Regions from separate parts of the Bacteroides sp. 14(A) genome, predicted to be linked through region 2. Evidence: riboswitches for the same ligand, from Rfam matches in the RefSeq annotation. Region 2 holds a riboswitch; the other holds the start of a gene.
The links. Region 2 has a riboswitch for thiamine pyrophosphate ahead of K429_RS0115555 (TonB-dependent receptor). Riboswitches for the same ligand answer to the same signal wherever they lie in the genome.
Positions count from the first base shown of each region.

Region 1: it holds a riboswitch for thiamine pyrophosphate, as region 2 does, so the genes downstream of both, K429_RS0101970 (thiamine phosphate synthase) here and K429_RS0115555 (TonB-dependent receptor) in region 2, are expected to answer to the same signal.

Region 1 is NZ_JAGH01000001.1:562,246-569,274, reverse strand. Features, by position in the region: gene xyn10D/fae1 (bifunctional endo-1,4-beta-xylanase/feruloyl esterase) at 21-2,171, opposite strand; gene K429_RS0101985 (porin) at 2,489-3,544, shown strand; partial or broken gene K429_RS29645 (DUF4846 domain-containing protein) at 3,613-3,888, opposite strand; gene K429_RS0101975 (hypothetical protein) at 4,239-5,090, shown strand; TPP riboswitch at 5,145-5,239, shown strand; gene K429_RS0101970 (thiamine phosphate synthase) at 5,299-5,919, shown strand; gene thiC (phosphomethylpyrimidine synthase ThiC) at 5,937-7,029, shown strand, end outside.
Region 2 is NZ_JAGH01000002.1:2,117,458-2,128,651, forward strand. Features, by position in the region: gene K429_RS0115545 (thiamine diphosphokinase) at 1-571, opposite strand, end outside; gene pnuC (nicotinamide riboside transporter PnuC) at 594-1,199, opposite strand; gene K429_RS0115555 (TonB-dependent receptor) at 1,203-3,497, opposite strand; TPP riboswitch at 3,532-3,628, opposite strand; gene K429_RS0115560 (mechanosensitive ion channel family protein) at 3,771-4,643, shown strand; gene K429_RS0115565 (hypothetical protein) at 4,748-4,996, opposite strand; gene K429_RS0115570 (neutral/alkaline non-lysosomal ceramidase N-terminal domain-containing protein) at 5,168-6,460, shown strand; gene K429_RS0115575 (carboxypeptidase regulatory-like domain-containing protein) at 6,571-9,198, opposite strand; gene K429_RS0115580 (FecR family protein) at 9,400-10,371, opposite strand; gene K429_RS0115585 (RNA polymerase sigma-70 factor) at 10,690-11,194, opposite strand, start outside.

The sequences.
Region 1 (7,029 bases), on a different contig from region 2:
CTCTTTATAAAGCTATACCCTTATTTGAAAAGTAACTGTGCCATGTGATACAAACTCCTGCGCCAAGTCAGGAATTCATGGGCCGTATCGGGAGAAACGAAAGACGTTGCCTTAAAACCGGCTGCCTTGAGGTCATTCACGGCTTTAGTCACACCATCCGGATTCTCCTTGCTTCCGCAACTGATGAAAATGGATACCACCTGCTTTTTATCCGTGATGTCGTCCAGTGCATAAGTCCCACCGCTCAACAGTCCATAGTAATTGAATACTTCCGGACGGCGCAGAGTAATCAGTTTCGTCTCAAAGCCACCCATAGAAAGTCCTGCCATAGCACGGTGCTTCTTGTCGGCCTGTGTACGGAAGTTACTATCAATATAAGGTATCAGTTCGTCTACCAGCACCGTTTCAAACTCCTTAGCCGTGAACTCTTTGATATGTCCAAATTTCACATCATTCGTCATACCATACGTCATTACAATGATGAACGGTTCAATCTTGCCTTCAGCAATCAGATTGTCCATAATCAGATTCGCATGTCCCTGGTTGGACCATGCCGTTTCATCTTCTCCCCATCCGTGCTGCAAATAGAGAACCGGATATTTCTTCTTATCCTTTCCGTAAGTGGGCGGTGTATAAACAAATGCACGACGATGGGTATCTGTGCTCTTGGAATAAAAATAAACCTGTTGAACATTTCCATGAGGCACTTGCTTCATAGCATAGAAATCCTCATCATGAGCCGGAATTTCAATACCACTTTCCCATCGGCAAGAGCCGTAATAATTCTTAGTACCCGGATCATTAAACACACCACCATCGATAGCCAGGTGATAATAATGGAATCCCTCATCCATGGGGCCATCTGTAGTACCTACCCATACACCTTCTTTATCTTTGCGGAGAACTGTGCCACCACGACCGCCTAATCCAAGACTGACAATGACTGATTTGGCATCAGGAGCAACTACACGGAAGCGGGCGTATCCTTGCGAATTGACCATAGGATATTGCTGTCCGGGCTGATTAAGTACAGAAGGACGGAAATCCTCTTTCACTACAGCAGTATCGCTTGCCGGATCAAAATCCTTAATGATACTATAGACACGTTTCGCCTTATAATTTTCATCATAAGGCAACGGATAGTTACGTGCACCGAGCCATGAATCGCGGTCGGAAAGATTCCAGAAAGTAACATTGTCTACCACATCCTTATGTTTGCGAAGTACTTTAAACAAGCGAGCATACTGATCTTCCTGAAGCGTTTTTACTACCTGACTGATGTTGCCGCCGTCACGACTGAAATTGAGCTGTCCTCCCATCTCCTGATTGGCACGAATATCCAACTCAGTAATATGGATATGTTTCACTATCGTAGAATATTTCGTCAGGGCAGCATCTACATCTTCCATGCTCGGACCATAGACATTGTAATGTCCCTGCATGCCAATACCATCAATGGGCACACCTTCTTCCTTCATGGATTTCACCATATTATAGATGCGATCGCGTTTTCCAGGATCAGCAGCATTATAGTCATTGTAGAAAAGGAGTATATTAGGATCGGCCTCACGGGCATAAATAAAGGCTTTCTTAATAAACTCGTCACCGGCAATCTGATAAAGAGGGGAATTGCGATACGGACTTGGGTGTTCTCCCATGCCTCGTCGGCCACCCTGCCAGCCACCATCGGAGATTGCTTCATTCACAACGTCCCACGCATATATCACGTCTTTGTAGCGTTCCACGATAGCTGTAATGTGATGTTTCATATTTTGAAAAAGTTTCTCTTTCGACACTAAATCCCCTTTTTCATCTTTATACATCCATTCTCCTATCTGGGCATGCCACATCAGACAGTGCCCGCGTAACTTGATTCCGTTGCTACGGCAAAAATTGGCAATTTTGTCGGCATTCTCCCAATTGAACTGTCCGTAGGCAGGCTCGGTGGGTTGCGGCTTCATGTCGTTTTCTGCCGTAATACTGTTGAAGTTTTTTTTAATAATGGCAATCTGTTCAGGATTCGAGATGTTACGCATATTAACAGCCACGCCGATAGAGAAGTAATCTTTATAGGCATCCTTCAGCCCCGTTTCTCCGCTTTGTGCGAATCCGGTATTTGCGCCCATGGTCAATGCCAATGCGCAAAGGGAAAATTTGAATAAATGTTTCATCTGATAATTATTTAAAAGGTTTTCATAGTATATCTATTATCTACCATGTATTTGTACATGCATATCACTCACTAATTGGAAACGGTTACAAAAGAATGCTTTTTTCAGAAAGATTCTTCATATTTGTGTAACACGTTTTTTCGCTTATGTTACCTCCTTTAGTAAAAGTGAAAGAAAATGGATTCTCAAGGTCAGTACCGCCACTGAAGTAAAGAGAAAAAGATGATTGTAACCAAAACGAAACATACATGACACAAAAATATAACACACATGTCTGAACTTTGCCGCCATAAATTAATCGACTACAACTAATGATTATGAAGAAAAGCGCATTCATGTTGCTCATCATCCTACTGTCGCTGACAGCAAACGCTCAGACTCCGTACCGCAACGAGGACGGAAAGAAGATTGATAAAGAAGAGCTGGAAACAAAGGATTACCTGCCGGAAATACACGGTACTATCCGTACTAAGTTTGAGTATCAGACAGAAATGGCTGCCAGTCGTTTCGAAGTACGCAATGCACGCATCAGCATTACCGGAAATGTATTGCCCATCGTAGCTTATAAGGCGGAAATTGATCTCTCCGATGAAGGACAAATCAAAATGCTGGATGCCTACGCCCGTCTTTTCCCAATAAAAGACCTGACCGTCACCGCAGGACAAATGCGAGTACCATTTACAATCGACGCCCACCGCTCTCCACATCAGCAATATTTCGCTAACCGTTCGTTTATTGCGAAACAAGTTGGTAATGTGCGTGACGTTGGCGTTACATTGGGATATAAATTCGGCACTGGAATACCTGTAACCTTAGAAGGCGGACTCTACAATGGTTCGGGACTGACTAATCAAAAAGAATGGCACAAAGAGGTAAACTATTCCGCCAAAGCACAATTCCTTTTCGCCAAGAAGCTGAATCTGGCTTTAAGCATACAGAGCATCCAGCCACAAGAGGTAAGGATAAACTCGTATGACATCGGTGCTTTCTATGAATTCGGACGCTTCCATATTGAAGGAGAGTATTTGTACAAAACTTATGCAAACAATGCCTATGACAACGTGCATGCCGTAAATAGTTTTATCAATTACGACCTCCCCTTACAAAAAGTATTCAGCAAGATGTCCTTTCTGGCACGCTATGATATGATGACCAGTCAAAGCGATGGTAAAGCCATCAACGAAGAAACCGGAGCCTTGACTACCACCGACTACAAACGCCACCGTATAACCGGAGGTATCACTTTCAGTCTCAGCAAGGCATTCCGCACAGATCTCCGGCTGAACTACGAAAAGTATTTCTATGCCAAAAACAGTATTGCCAAAGAGTCTGAACAAGATAAGATTGTATTGGAACTGATGGTTCGGTTCTAACACCTCACATGCACCTGCCAACAACAGGTGCATCGTCCGGTAAGTACTCTTTGACTCTCTCATTCATCCTACTTAAACCGTTTCAAATCCTTCTTCTCAAACACCCATTCCGGAGTGTAGAGCTTACCTTCATCATTGTCAGACAGCTCATACCAAGGCGATAATCCACGGTTAGCGGGATTCACCAATATGTGAATCTGTTGAGCCAGCATATAGCTCTGTGCCAGCAGGAACACTTTCTTTCCTGTTTGAGGGTAAATCGCCACATCCACTACAATGACTGCGTGCCCCGGTGATCCGCCTTTGATAAACACATCTCCGGGTTGTAAAGATGTATAAGGAACATAAACACCAGGTTTTAAATACCTCCAGAAGCATCTGTGACGTATCAAAGCCGTACCTGCTCCGTACCCGCTCCGTACTTTCTTCGTGTAGAAGTACCTTTGACCGAAGAATGTACGGAGCAAGTACAGCCCTGATACGGTTCGGGTACGGTGCAGATACAAAAAAGACACATCATAACGAAAGTATGAATTGTATAAAAAAGAGATTAACAGTCATCCTTTTCATGACCAACAAATAATACAAATTCAATTATTTTATTGAATATACATTATCTCTTCCTAAACTTTTCCATACAAAACTTGATTATTTACACGAAAAATCGTATATTTGAGTAAATAACTCAGAGCTTATGGCAAATCCGATTCTTCCTGGTATATCAGAAGCTGAACAAGAACTGTTGTACAAGAAACTAAATGAATACAATCAGGGAAGAACCTCTTACAAAGAGGCAGGTGCTTATCTGGTTGTACTGCCCCGTCCGGAATCTCCCCGTTACTCCTTATGGGTGTATTCTCCTCTTCCCGAACGCCAGTCCATTTTTTACGTCCAGGACCTTTCTACAGACATCCATGAAAGTCTGCGAGCGGCAAGCAGCCTATGTTATTATTCTCCACGTTGCATTCTGTTGGTAGAATATAATGCCAAACGTATGCAGAGTAAGGGAGACGACATTATCTCTTTCGGAAAGTATCATGGACATTTCCTGCACGAAATCTTCCGTATCGATCCGGCATATGTGAGTTGGATTGCTTATAAGTTTACTCCACGTATACCTAAACAGGAACGCTTCGTACAAATAGCACAGGTGTATCATTCCGTCCATCTGGATATTCAGAAGCGGCAGGCACATCAGAAATATTCTACCAGCCGTTTTCTGGGGAAAGAAGGAGATAAAGTGAAAGAACTGACACTGAAAGTACTCCGTGTCCGGCTGGAAGACGATCCTTACAAAACCACCGTGAAAGGAACGACTCCTTATTTCTATGTCCGGCAGATACTGACTTTGGAAGATCCTATCGGCAATCTCGTCACTTTCCGGACCAACTCGCGTACGGCAAGCCGGGAATCGTGCCAGGTGCCCGCTACGGAACATGCCTTCGAGCCCGGAGAATCGGTATATATTGCCTCGGCACGCATCTCTTGTACCTTTACTTCGGGAAACAAACAATACACCCGCCTCAATTATGTCAAGTTTAAATAAACTTAAAAGATAGAGCGGTATTATTCCTATTAAAAACATTCGTCCTTTCTTTGTCGGCAGAAAAGGGGGTGCTATAAAAATAGCTGAGATTATACCCAATGAACCTGATACGGCTAGTACCGTCGAAGGGAATTTTCTTTCTATATTCTACTATTCGTTTATACTACTATCCCTTTCTGTAAGTATAATTTCTAAATTCAGAGTTTGAATGTTTGACGTACAATTCATTACGCATTTTACGGCATCCATTTCTTATTCGGACTCCGCACGCATAGCCCTTGAAGGGGGATGCCGCTGGGTTCAGCTTCGGATGAAGGATGCTTCTTCAGAAGAGCTGAAAGCCACAGCCGTGCAAGTGCAGGAACTCTGCCGCCAATACGGAGCCACGTTCATCATTGATGACCACGTGGAACTGGTGAAACAGATTGGCGCGGACGGTGTCCACTTAGGAAAACTGGATATGCCGATAAAAGAAGCAAGGGAAAGACTGGGCAAAGATTTCATTATTGGCGGAACAGCCAACACGTTCGAGGACATCCGGCAACATGCCACTGATGGCGCCGACTACATCGGTTGCGGTCCTTTCCGCTTCACAACTACCAAACAAAAGTTATCACCCATTCTGGGGCTGGAAGGTTATCATTCCATCCTGACGCAAATGCGCGAAAAAGGAATAACAATTCCTGTCGTTGCCATCGGTGGAATCACACGTGAGGACATCCCATCCCTGAAAGCATCAGGACTGAGCGGAATAGCATTGAGCGGCGGTATTCTAAAAGCTGAGAATCCGGTACGTGAAATGGAAACAATTATACGACTGACCCAATAGAAATCAATTAGTGAACCATGGAAGATAAAACAAAAATTACTTATCCCGAATCCGAGAAAGTTTATATGCAGGGGCAACTCCATCCTTATCTGAAAGTTGGGATGCGAAAAGTGAACCTTACCCCTACCGTAGTAGTGGAAAACGGGAAAAAAGTTATGACGGAGAATGCGCCCGTCTACATATATGATACAAGCGGCGCATACAGTGATCCGGAACAGAAGGTAGATTTAAAGAAAGGTTTGCCACGCCTCCGCGAACCGTGGATACAGGAACGGGATGTAGAACGGTTGACGGAAATCAGCTCCGAATATGGAAAGATGCGTCTGGCAGACAAAAGCCTTGACTCCCTGCGTTTTGATCATATCACTTTGCCTTATCGTGCCAAAGCAGGCAAGCAGATTACGCAGATGTACTATGCCAAACAAGGTATCGTAACACCGGAAATGGAATATGTAGCCATCCGTGAGAATATGAACTGCCAACAGTTGGGTATAGAAACTTACATCACACCGGAGTTTGTGCGTGATGAAATTGCGGCAGGACATGCCGCCTTACCCGCCAACATCAACCATCCCGAAGCTGAACCTATGATTATCGGTTCAAAGTTCCTCGTAAAGATTAATACAAATATCGGAAATTCAGCTACCTCTTCCACGATTGAAGAAGAAGTGGAAAAGGCCGTCTGGAGTTGTAAATGGGGTGGAGATACGCTGATGGACTTATCTACAGGAGAAAATATTCACGAGACACGGGAATGGATTATCCGGAATTGTCCTGTTCCGGTAGGTACTGTTCCCATGTATCAGGCAATGGAAAAAGTACACGGAAAGGCGGAAAACCTTACCTGGGAACTATTTAAAGATACACTGATCGAACAATGTGAGCAAGGGGTAGATTATTTTACAATCCACTGTGGTATCCGCCTGAAGAATATTCATTATGCCAATGACCGCCTTTGCGGAATGGTGAGCCGGGGAGGAAGCATTATCTCCCAATGGTGTAAAATCCATCAGAAAGAGAGTTTCCTGTATGAGCATTTCGATGATATATGCGATATATGCGCACAATATGATGTGGCACTTTCATTAGGTGATGGTTTGCGTCCGGGAG
Region 2 (11,194 bases):
AGTTGGTGAAGTCACTGAGAGGGTATACCAAGCCTTTGCCTCGCAGGTTGTGGGCACCAAAGTTTATGATTGAAATCTGTTGACCTGGCTGGCTGGGAAAAGAACAGGTATCATGGCAGGGAATGAAAATACCATAATCGGTCAGCATGCGGACATGAGCTCCGGTACGCATATAATCAATGAGCAGGCTGATATTTCCTAAAGTATGGTCTTCCCGTTTGCCTGTGGCTCCTACGATAGCGATGTTCTTTTTGCCTTGTGATAAAAGGAAGTTTACGGCTTTGGTCTGGTCGTTGGTTTCCTGGTCGGAGACACAATGAAGAATATGGCTATATTTCCGGCGGTTTTCTTCACTCAGGGAATCTCCGTCACCGATAATAACATCAGGTACATTGCCGCGATCTATATAAGCATCTGCACCGCCATCACAACAAACGATATAAGGAGCGTTTGCCAGTATTTGCAAAGGTATAGGATGGGTTGGATAATCACCATTGGCTAAAATTACTGCTTCCGGTTCACCACAGAGAACACAGAGTTCCACTGAATTCTTATTATTATTTTCTTTCATCATTGTTTCTTTTATCACCTTATCACTCTACCACTCTTTCCATCATCCTCTTCCATTTGAAGTAGCCAAAGATAGCGATTATTGTATAAAGAGCATACAGTCCTGCCGTGAAATTGAGGTCTTTGTAAACATAGAGTCCTGCACTGACAATGTCTACCACAATCCATGCCCACCACTGTTCTACATATTTACGTGCCAGCATCCACATGCCTACAATACTGAGGGCAGTGGTGAAAGAATCAAGCCAGGGTACATTACTATTGGTGAAACGAATGAGTATCCAGGCAATGCCGACAAAAGTAACGGCGAATACAATGCCGAGGGGCGGGTAATATTTCATTGGCATACGGGTAATGAGAAGTTCCTGCTGTCCTTCTTTTTTGATATGCAGATGCAGTTTTTGTCTTACAAAACTGCCGTATTTCCACATCATCCAACCGTAGACGGCTGCCCCCAGATAATAGATATTTATTCCGAAGTCAGCATACAGTCCGGCATCGTAATAGACGAAAATGTAGATAGCAGGCATGATGATGCCCGCTATCCAAAGATAGATACTCGCCCGGTATTCTAACCAGAGGTAGACAAGCCCGACGATGGTTCCGATAATTTCGAGAGTTTGTTCCATGCTTTAAAAACTCAATGTGATATGTGCCAGCGCATTGATACCTGCATTAGGATAGTAGGCTGCGTAATTGGAAGTATAGAGCAGTTTACTGTCTTTGTCCTTTATCTGATTCTTTCCATGACCTTCGTATACGGCACTTCCCGATGCATAACCATTGCTTTCGTATGTTTCGTCAAACAGGTTATAAATCGTCACGCCTACATTAACAGATTTCAATCCTTTCAGTTTGAAAGTATATCCGAGATTCAGGTTGCTCACACAATAAGCATCCAGTGTACAGTCCTCTTGATGAGCATTGTTTAAATATTGCTTGCTGACATATTGCGTTTGCAAAGATGCATTAAAACCTTTATAATCCAAAGAAATGAGACTATTTGCCATAAAGTCCGGTGAAAAGGAGATGGGAGTAGTGCCAATATATCGGGTTGTCTGAGAGATACCCCAGTTTTCACTATACATATCTTTCCAGTCTTCATTCACATCACTTAGATATTCTGTATAATTCTTGATGCGGTTACGGCTCCATGTTGCGTTTATATCCCAACGCAGCCAGTTTGTGATGCGTGCACCTGCCATAAGCTCAATACCCATACGATAACTGTCCTTCACGTTCTCTGCTACGGCTTCGCCAATTTCATTCAATTGCCCGTTCAGTACCAATTGATTCTTGTAATCCATGTAGTACAGGTTGACGCCTGCATTGAACCAACCTTTACGGAACGTATATCCCACTTCGTAATCGAACATCCGCTCTGATTTGGGCTGTGCGGCAAATAAGTTATCAGTATAGTTATTGCGTGTCGGTTCCTTATTTGCCACACTGAAAGAGGCATAAAGATTATTATTGTTGTTTATCTTCCAGAATATGCCGGCTTTAGGGTTGAAGAAGCTGAAATCTTCGTCAATATTCAGCGGTTGCAGATGTGCCGGATCAGCAGTCCAGTCCCATTTGTCATTATTGCCGTTTATCTTATAGCGCAGATAACGATATTGCATATCAGCATAGAAGTTAACTCCATCCAGTATTTCATAATTTATCTTAGCGTAGATGTTGCCATCCGTTTTCCGTCCGATATTACGATAATATTCATGGTCAGGATTCAGTTCACCCAGATAATTCTTTACCCATACTACCTTACCGTTATGGGTGTTTTTGTAATAATTCAGGCCACCGCCGATGGATGCATCCAATTTGTCCCCTTTATAATCGAAAGAGAATACTCCACCACCGAAACGGCTGTCTACCAGTTTACGGCGTACAAGGTCTGATTTCTCTATGGTAGTACCGTTTGTTTCAAAGGGTACCAAGCCATATTCTACCAGCGTACGTTTATTTTTATATTCCTCATAATAACCGTAACCGTCTGTATAGTGTAGCGCTATGTTCAATTTCCACGAAGGAGACAATATTTGATTTAATAATAATTGATAATGCGTCTGGCGATAATAATCTATCTGGTTATCATAAAATCCGATTACATTTCCATTATCATCTTCTATGGCGCCATTGGGATTATATTTGCGGTCGTTTTCCAGTGTTTCCTTATCCAGGCCATCCCAAGCATGATAGGTCTCTTCTTTTCCTCCGAAGGTGATGAATTTAATAGTGGTCTTGTCTCCATAATATCCGCCTTGTACAAAGTAAGACTTCAAGTCAGCACTGGCGCGGTCACGGTAGCCGTCACTGTGGATATTAGATAAACGTGCATCGAATCCCCAGCGTCCATTAATGAGCCCCGTACCTACTTTTACGGTTTCTTTATGTGTATTGAATGAGCCGTAAGAGCCGGAAAACTCCGCATACGGTGTGGGCGAAATTCCTTGTGTTTTCATATTGATACTGGCACCGAACGCTCCGGCACCATTAGTGGAAGTTCCTGCGCCCCGTTGAATCTGCAAGTCCTGAAGCGAAGAGGCAAGATCGGGAGTATTAACCCAAAAGATAGAATGACTTTCCGCATCGTTCATGGGTATACCATTAGTGGTTACGTTGATACGTGTAGCATCTGTTCCGCGTACCCGGATACTCGTGTAACCGATACCTGCACCTGCATCGCTCGTTGTCAGTACTGACGGAGTAAATGACAACAGATAGGGAATATCTTGCCCGAAATTCTGCTTCTTAAGTTGTTCTTTACTGACATTGGTAAACGCCACAGGTGTGGTTCCCGTGGCACGGGTAGAGATAATTTCTACTTCCTGCAGGCTTATCACCCGCAAGCTGTCTTTCTCATGCGTCTGCGCACAGACACCCAGCGTTGCCATTAACAGGCAGGCCGCCATTGCATGTTTTCTCATTACAATTTTAACTATTAAAGATGAATACAGAAAAAGGGAGCTTTTCTTCTTTTCCCTCCGCCGGCACTACCCGGATCAGGTCAATGGGTATGATCTCAGCCCGTCATATTAGGGCACCCCTTAGTTGAAATCGGGGGCAAAATTAAGTGTTTTCGCTGAAACACGCAAATCGAGTGAACGATAACCGGAAATATTTGTTAATTTTGTAGGCCGGTGGGTATTTTTTAATCCTGCTGGTAAAGTGTAATTATTAACTTCAAACGAACAAATATTATGTTATTATTATTGCAAGCGGCAGCTCCTGCTGCCGAAACTGTTGTAGAAGATGGTTTTAGTAAATTGCAGGTCTTTCTCCAACAACTGATAGACTGGGGAGTAAATGCAGGTGGTCATATCATCAGCGCTGTGCTGATTTTCATAGTAGGACGTTTCCTGATATCTTTCCTTAATAAAATGGTGGCCCGGTTGTTGGCTAAGCGGCATGTGGATGCCAGTATCCAGAGTTTTGTAAAGAGTTTGGTGAACATCTTGCTGACTATCTTATTGATTATTGCCGTTATCGGTAAATTAGGAGTAGAAACAACTTCATTTGCTGCCTTGCTGGCATCCGCCGGTGTGGCTATCGGTATGGCATTGTCCGGTAACTTGCAGAACTTTGCAGGTGGTCTGATTGTATTGCTGCTCCGTCCTTATAAAGTAGGTGACTTGATTGAAAGCCAAGGCATCACGGGCACGGTTCGTGAGATCCAGATTTTCCATACGATTCTGACTACCGGTGATAATAAGATTATTTATATCCCGAATGGTGCGTTGAGCAGTGGTACTGTGACTAATTACAGTCGTGAAGCTACCCGTCGTGTAGAATGGATAATCGGTGTGGAGTATGGCGAAAATTTTGATAAGGTGGAAGAAACTACCCGTCGTATCATTGCCGAAGACAAGCGGATTCTTAGTGATCCGGCTCCTTTTGTAGCCCTTCATGCACTGGATGCCAGTAGCGTGAATGTGATTATCCGTGCCTGGGTGAAGAGTGAGGACTATTGGGGAGTTTATTTCGATATGAACAAGACCGTCTACTCTGTATTCAATAAGGAGGGTATAGGTTTCCCTTTCCCACAACTGACGGTACATCAGGCAAAGGATTGATAGTGGTCTGGAATTGATAACTATAAATGAATAAAGGGCATAACAACAATTTGTTATGCCCTTTATTCATTATAGTTAATACTCGTGATGTTTTTTATTGTAAATCACATTTCATATACTCCGAGTTCTTCCTCTATGGCTTCACATTCATCTTTCTCTATATGCAGTAAGCGATTGATTTCCCTTCGCTTTTCGAGGTCAGTGAAATAACTTTCTACTACGGTATACAGGTCGAATCCTTTGGTGGAACCTGCTGCCATGTCTAATGACTCTACCATTTTCTCTACTTCCCTGTGAATGCGTTCCTTGTTGATGAAATGCAACTCATTACTATGAATCAGATACTTTTCCATGATCGTTGGTATTTAAAGTTCTATTAATATAACGTCTGTTATGAACGGTTAGTTCATACAAAAAATAATAATTCCTCTCTAAGTTAATAGAGAATTAATAGCTTTATTAATACTCCTCGTGTATTATTGCCGAATAATAGCGTAAAAGTAAATTTAAAAAGTAATAATACCATGAAAAAAGTAATTAGTATGAATCTGATAAATGTAATTCAAATGAAAACACAAAGCTTTTGGTTGACAGCACTATTAGTGCTGTTAGGTGTTTTTTCTACAGTGAATACCAACGCTGCAGAAAAGTTAATGGCTGGTACCGGCAAAGTGAATATAACCCCGCCTAATCCCCGCTATCCGGTTCACGATTCACTCTATGCACGAACTCTTATTCTTGAAGCGGGAGCTTCGCGTATTGCTTTTGTCTCTCTGGATTTGGTTATGTACAGTAATGTTCCGTTAGCCGAGAAACTAAAAAAGCAATTTGGTTTGCAGGAAGTCTATTTCTGTCCCCAGCATACACATTCCGGTGAGGCAGGGCCCAAGGAATGGCTCGATGCTCAGATAACCAAAGCTTTGAAACAGGCTTCTTCTTCTATGTTCGAGGCTCGTATTTCAGCCGGTTATCGTAGTTTTCCTCAATTAAGTTTCAACCGGTTGCTTCTTCGTGAAGACGGTCGCGCCCGCGAATCATGGGTAGGAGATGACCACTACAGGGCGGTGAATCCGGAGCGTATTCCTCATGGGCCTGTTGATAATTCTGTAGGTGTTATTAAACTGGAGGACACGAAAGGCAATCCGAAAGTAATTCTAATGAATTATGCCTGCCATCCGGATGTGGCCTGGAATAACTTTGAAATCTCTGCCGACTATGTGGGTTATGCCACTAAATATACGGAAGAAGCTTTTAACAATCAGGTATATTGCCTCTTTGTACAAGGCGGTGCAGGAAACCAGGCACCTTTATTTAAGGATGGCGGACGTACCGGGCCGGATGACCCTCGCCCGTCCAATTATGATTTGATAGACCGTATGGGTAAATTGCTTTCTATTGAAGCCGTTAAACTGGCCAAAGAAATATATCCGAACCCGTATGATGTACCCAATATCAAGGTGAAGACTGACTCTCTGCATTTTATCGGCAGACATGACAAGAACCTGAAGTATAATGTGCATTTCTCCGTAATATCCATTAATAACCGTATTGCCATTGCCACTGTTCCCGGTGAACCTTTCATCAAGTTCCAGATTGATTGGAAACGGGAAATGCAACCCAATCATGTTATTCCTTTCTTCTTCGGATATACCTGGAACAACGGAAGATGGCCGATGTATCTGCCTGATATTCGATCGGCAGCTTATGGTGGCTTCGGAGCAGATGAAGGATCGTGGCTTATTGAAGTCGGAGCAGGTGAAAAGATTTTCAACAAGCTGATAGAGAATTATTATCGGATGATGGGAGTATTCCGTTGAGGATGCTCTGAGTAAATAGAAAGAAGAAGATGTATCGGGAAATTTCCAAATACATCTTCTTTGCTTTTATTGGGATAACAGTGCAAACAATGATTGTTCTCTTTTATATACTAAAAGTAAATTTTATAACTGATATTCGGTATCAATCCCGATCCGTCTTTTTTCTCTATCTTATGAGTTTTTTCGTTGTACTGGTAAAAGTGCATTCCTGTGCGCATACCTACATTTAGCATTTTAATAGAAAACTCATGAGATATTTTCTTTTTATTAATTCTATAACTGAAAGAGATGTCACCGTTGATGGAGGGATCAAACTTCTTGCTGTAAGCTCTGGTTTCATCAAATTTAATATCATGTTCTATCATACTTTTACCTTCATCTACAGGGGTATATCGGTCACCACCTTGGAAAAAGATACGCCCGTTGAGACTTAGTACATTTTGTTTATTACGTCCTACCATCCATTCTTTTCCGGCAAGTATGTTCAGGAGATAGTTTTTGTCCAACCGTGTATTACGCCAGATGTTATCTCCGGCTTTGTATTTTGATTTAAAAAGAGAAGCCGTTATCATATAGTAAAAACCATTTTTCATGTATTGCTCTAATGTAATGTCTATACCGTAGTTCACTCCGGAGCCTCTATTCTTTAATATCCTGTCCAGATAGAAACTCTGATGGTTGATGATGGAAAAGGAAGAATTCTCTTCAACAGGTATTCGGAATAGATATTGATAATAGGGTTCCACTTTTAAGTGCATGTACGAGTTGATGTTCCAGTCGTATGTAAGCCCGAAGTGATGAGCCTTTGAAAAATCCAGGTATCTGTTGGATTCGGTTTTTCCGTTGGCTTCCTGTTCCACAAAGTAGTAGTCAAGCTTTTCCCTGCGACTGTGCAGACCGTATGCCAGTGCCAAGGCGTGTTTCGGATTAAAGCTCCATTTAAGGGCTGCTCTGGGTTCTACGGTCCAGTTCTTATTCAGGGTGAAGTACTGTGCGGTGATGCCCAGACTAGTAATAAGATGGTTACTTAGGTTGATGACAGAACTGCTGTATGCCGAGAGCACACAACTTCCCCCATTCCCTTTTGAAATCTGTTCCATAGGTACATCTAAACCGAAATTAGGACTGATTTTGTAATCCAAGTCATATTGGAGCCCTGTAACTGTGATACCTGTCCGGTTGATATGGTTGGAATTGAATTTCTTGTTCAGATAGGAATTAAAGACTATATCCCATTTGGAATTCCGGATATCTCCTACATGGACCAGTTTGTCATCTTCTGTCATCTGATCAGCTCTCGTGCGATCTTTCGAGTAAGTGGCGGCTAATGAAGAACGGATATACGTATCTGCATTGATGAGATACTTGTGTGTAAGTCCTCCTGCCGCTTTGTCAAAAGCTGTATTTCCGGACTGCCGGTCACCTTGTGTCTCCCATTCATCACGGTCGATGGCTTCCGGTTTATAACGGTCAATCAGCCCGATTCCCCAGATGGAGAAAGTTCCGGCCTTCCGGGTAGGAAAATTTAATTTGAATGATAAGTCCTGATATTTCAGATTCATATCATTTCCTGTAGCCAAGGAAGTGGTGGAGAAGCGGTAATTGAAGATATAGGAACTTCCATGCTTCCTGCTTATCGGGCCTTCCGATGCCAGGTCAATACCCAGAATGCCTAACTGAAATGTATGTTCATACTTCTGATTGTTGCCATTTCGTATTTGCATGTCGAAGACACCTGATAGCGCATTGCTGTATTCGGAAGGGAACGCACCGTTGTAGAAATCGGAGTTACCGATCACCTGTGTACTCAGGGCCGAAAGAAAGCCCCCACCCAGTCCGGTAAGGTCGGCGAAGTGAGTCGGATTGGGAATTTCTACCCCTTCCAACCTCCATTGGGTAAACTGGGGTGAATTTCCTCTGATAGCTACAGCGTTGGTTCCTACATCTCCAGCCACACCTGCAAATGCGGAACTCAGACGTGCCGGATCATCAAAACCATTGGCAAACCTGCCTGCTTCTTCCATGCTGATCATGCGTCCGCCGGTAATGGCCATTGCATTCAGAGGTTTATCTTTCTTTATCTCCGGTTGTATGACGACTTCCGCCAACGAGTGAATGTTTTCATCCAGAGTGATTTCCATATATACTTCCTTGGAAGAGGTTACAGGTATCTCATTGAAAATATTGGTATTATATCCTACATAGGAGGTTTGTATATTGCATCGTCCCACAGGAACATTGTCTATCCGAAATCTCCCCAGACTGTCTGTTGTGCTGCCTAAAGAACCGACATTCATAATTCTTACAGTAGCAGACTCTATGGGTGCATTGGTTTTGGAATCCAGTACAATTCCTCTGACTATTTGGGTAGGTTTCTCTGTTTTTTCCTTGGTGGATTTCTGTAGTTCATTGCCGGATGGAGTGATAATGATATGGTAGCCTGTTATTTTGTACGAATATCGGGTGTCTTTCAAGATTTGCGCTAACGCCTTGTCAATACTTTGGGATTCTAAAGACAGGGATATTTTTCTCTTTACATCTACGGCCGATAATTCATAGGCTATGCTATATCCGGTTTGTTGTTCTATCTCAGCAAAAGCTTCTTTCAGTGATATGTTTTTATTCTGTATAGTGATTGGCTTTCTGTCATTCTGTGCTGTGGCATTCAATGAGAGAAAGGCAAAAAATAAAAAAAGGAGTATCTTGTCTGTTTCTTTATTAATGGTTATTCGATTCATTGTTGTATGTTTTTATAAGATAAGCTGCATTTCGGCATAACTTTTTCATGCAAGCATGAAAGTTCTGCACTCAATTTGCATTATCTTTGTATAGTTAATACTTTGTTTTACTTTACGGTTTGATGGAGCATTAGCATTTCAGAACCGGGTTGAGGGTCTCAAGCTGCAATCCGGTTCCTTTTCTTCATAGGCAGTTTCTTTTTATTGTTTTTTGATTAGTTCTACTTTGTTTCTCTGTATCTGATAACTGAAGCCGATCATCTCACTCAATACAGGCAGAACTTCTTCCAGATTTTCATTTTTCAGGAACCGGACGGTATATCGTTTGGAGGCGGGAACGTTCATTGTATGATTGATAGTTACATTATAACGTCTCTCTAATGTTTGCAGGATTTCGGTGAAAGGCGCATCGGTAAATATCAGTTTTCCCGTGATCCAGCCATCTGCATCGGTTGGAGAAACTTCAGTAATGTTGACGGCAGATGTTTTTTTATCGTACGTCAACTGTTCATTAGGTTTCAGTATCTGCGAACCTTGAACGGGAGGGGTGACTTCAACTTTGCCACTTGTCAGGGTAGTGGTCACCAGTTCATCATCAGCGTATGCCTTTACATTGAATTGGGTTCCTAATACTTTGACTGAAAGTTGGGACGTTTCTACAATAAACGGTTTCGCTGCATCTTTCCGAACAGAAAAATAGGCTTCACCGTCAAGGTATACAAGGCGCTGCGCTTTCGAGAACTTTTCCGGGTATTTGATTGCTGTTCCTGCATTCAGCCATATTTCGGAGCTATCAGGCAATAGGAAGTGTTTTTTATCACCGTATGCAACAGATATCTCAACCCATTTATCCTTCGTGGAAGTATAGTACAGATAACTTCCTGCAATAATCAGTAGCGGAATCAGGGCTGCCGCGATGCTCATTCGTTTCTGATAGAAAGGTCGGGGCACCATTTTCTTATAACCTATCTTTTGGTTTACTCTGTTTAATGCAAGTTTAGTGTCCGGGTCTGTTTTTGCCTCCAATTGATCCCAATATTCCAATGAAGCTTTTTCTTTTTCTTCAGTGTCTTTATCTTTAATGATCCATTTCTGAACCTTCTCTTCCGTTTCGGGAGAGAAGCGGCCGGATAAATATGTTCCGATGATTCTGACAATATTATTTTTCTCCATTCTGTTGCATTTACTATATATACAGTCAACGGATGAAAAACTCAGTAAGTAAATGAATCTTTTTTCTATTTTTTCTTTTTAGAAATAGGGGGCTACCTGAATAAGCGAGAAAAAGAACAGAACTATCTGCTTCGTACCAGGCTTGTATCTTCTTCGTACCCTCCTCGTACCAACTTCGCTATTTTGTTCCTCGTATAGGAGCGAAGGAAATGCGAACCGGGTATAAGGAGGAAGAACTTTTGACCAAAAGGTAATATTGTATGTTGTTTGTCTCTTTTCTGTTATGAATTTATTCACCACAGATTCATTACCATACCATTATGCCAGTAATAAGAAGAAGTATGAAATAGTTTTCCGTATCTCTTTCAGAGCGAGGCTTAACTGACTTTCCACATTTCTCTTGGTAGTATTCAGTCGTACGGCTATCTCTTCATTGCTTAGGCCCTCGTTGCGACTTAGCATGTATATCTTTCTCCGTTGTTCCGGCATTTTTTCTACCGTGTCGTCTATTAGTAATCCGAGTTCTTTGGCTATCAGATCTTCTTCCGAAGTAGAACTACATTCCTGATGCTGGACACTACTCAGATAAGTATCTTCTACATATTTGTGCTTCAGAAAGTTGATGGCAGAATTTCTGGCAATTGTATGCAGGTAAGAATCAAATGATCTGGAGATATCGATAGAGTGGCGGTTCATCCAGAGGTTTACAAATAAATCCTCTGTCAGTTCTTCAGCATCCGGACTCGACTTGATATAGCCCTGGATAAAGGCTTTTGTTTTACCGTAATAAGTGATAAAAACCTCCTCGAAGGCCTCATGACTA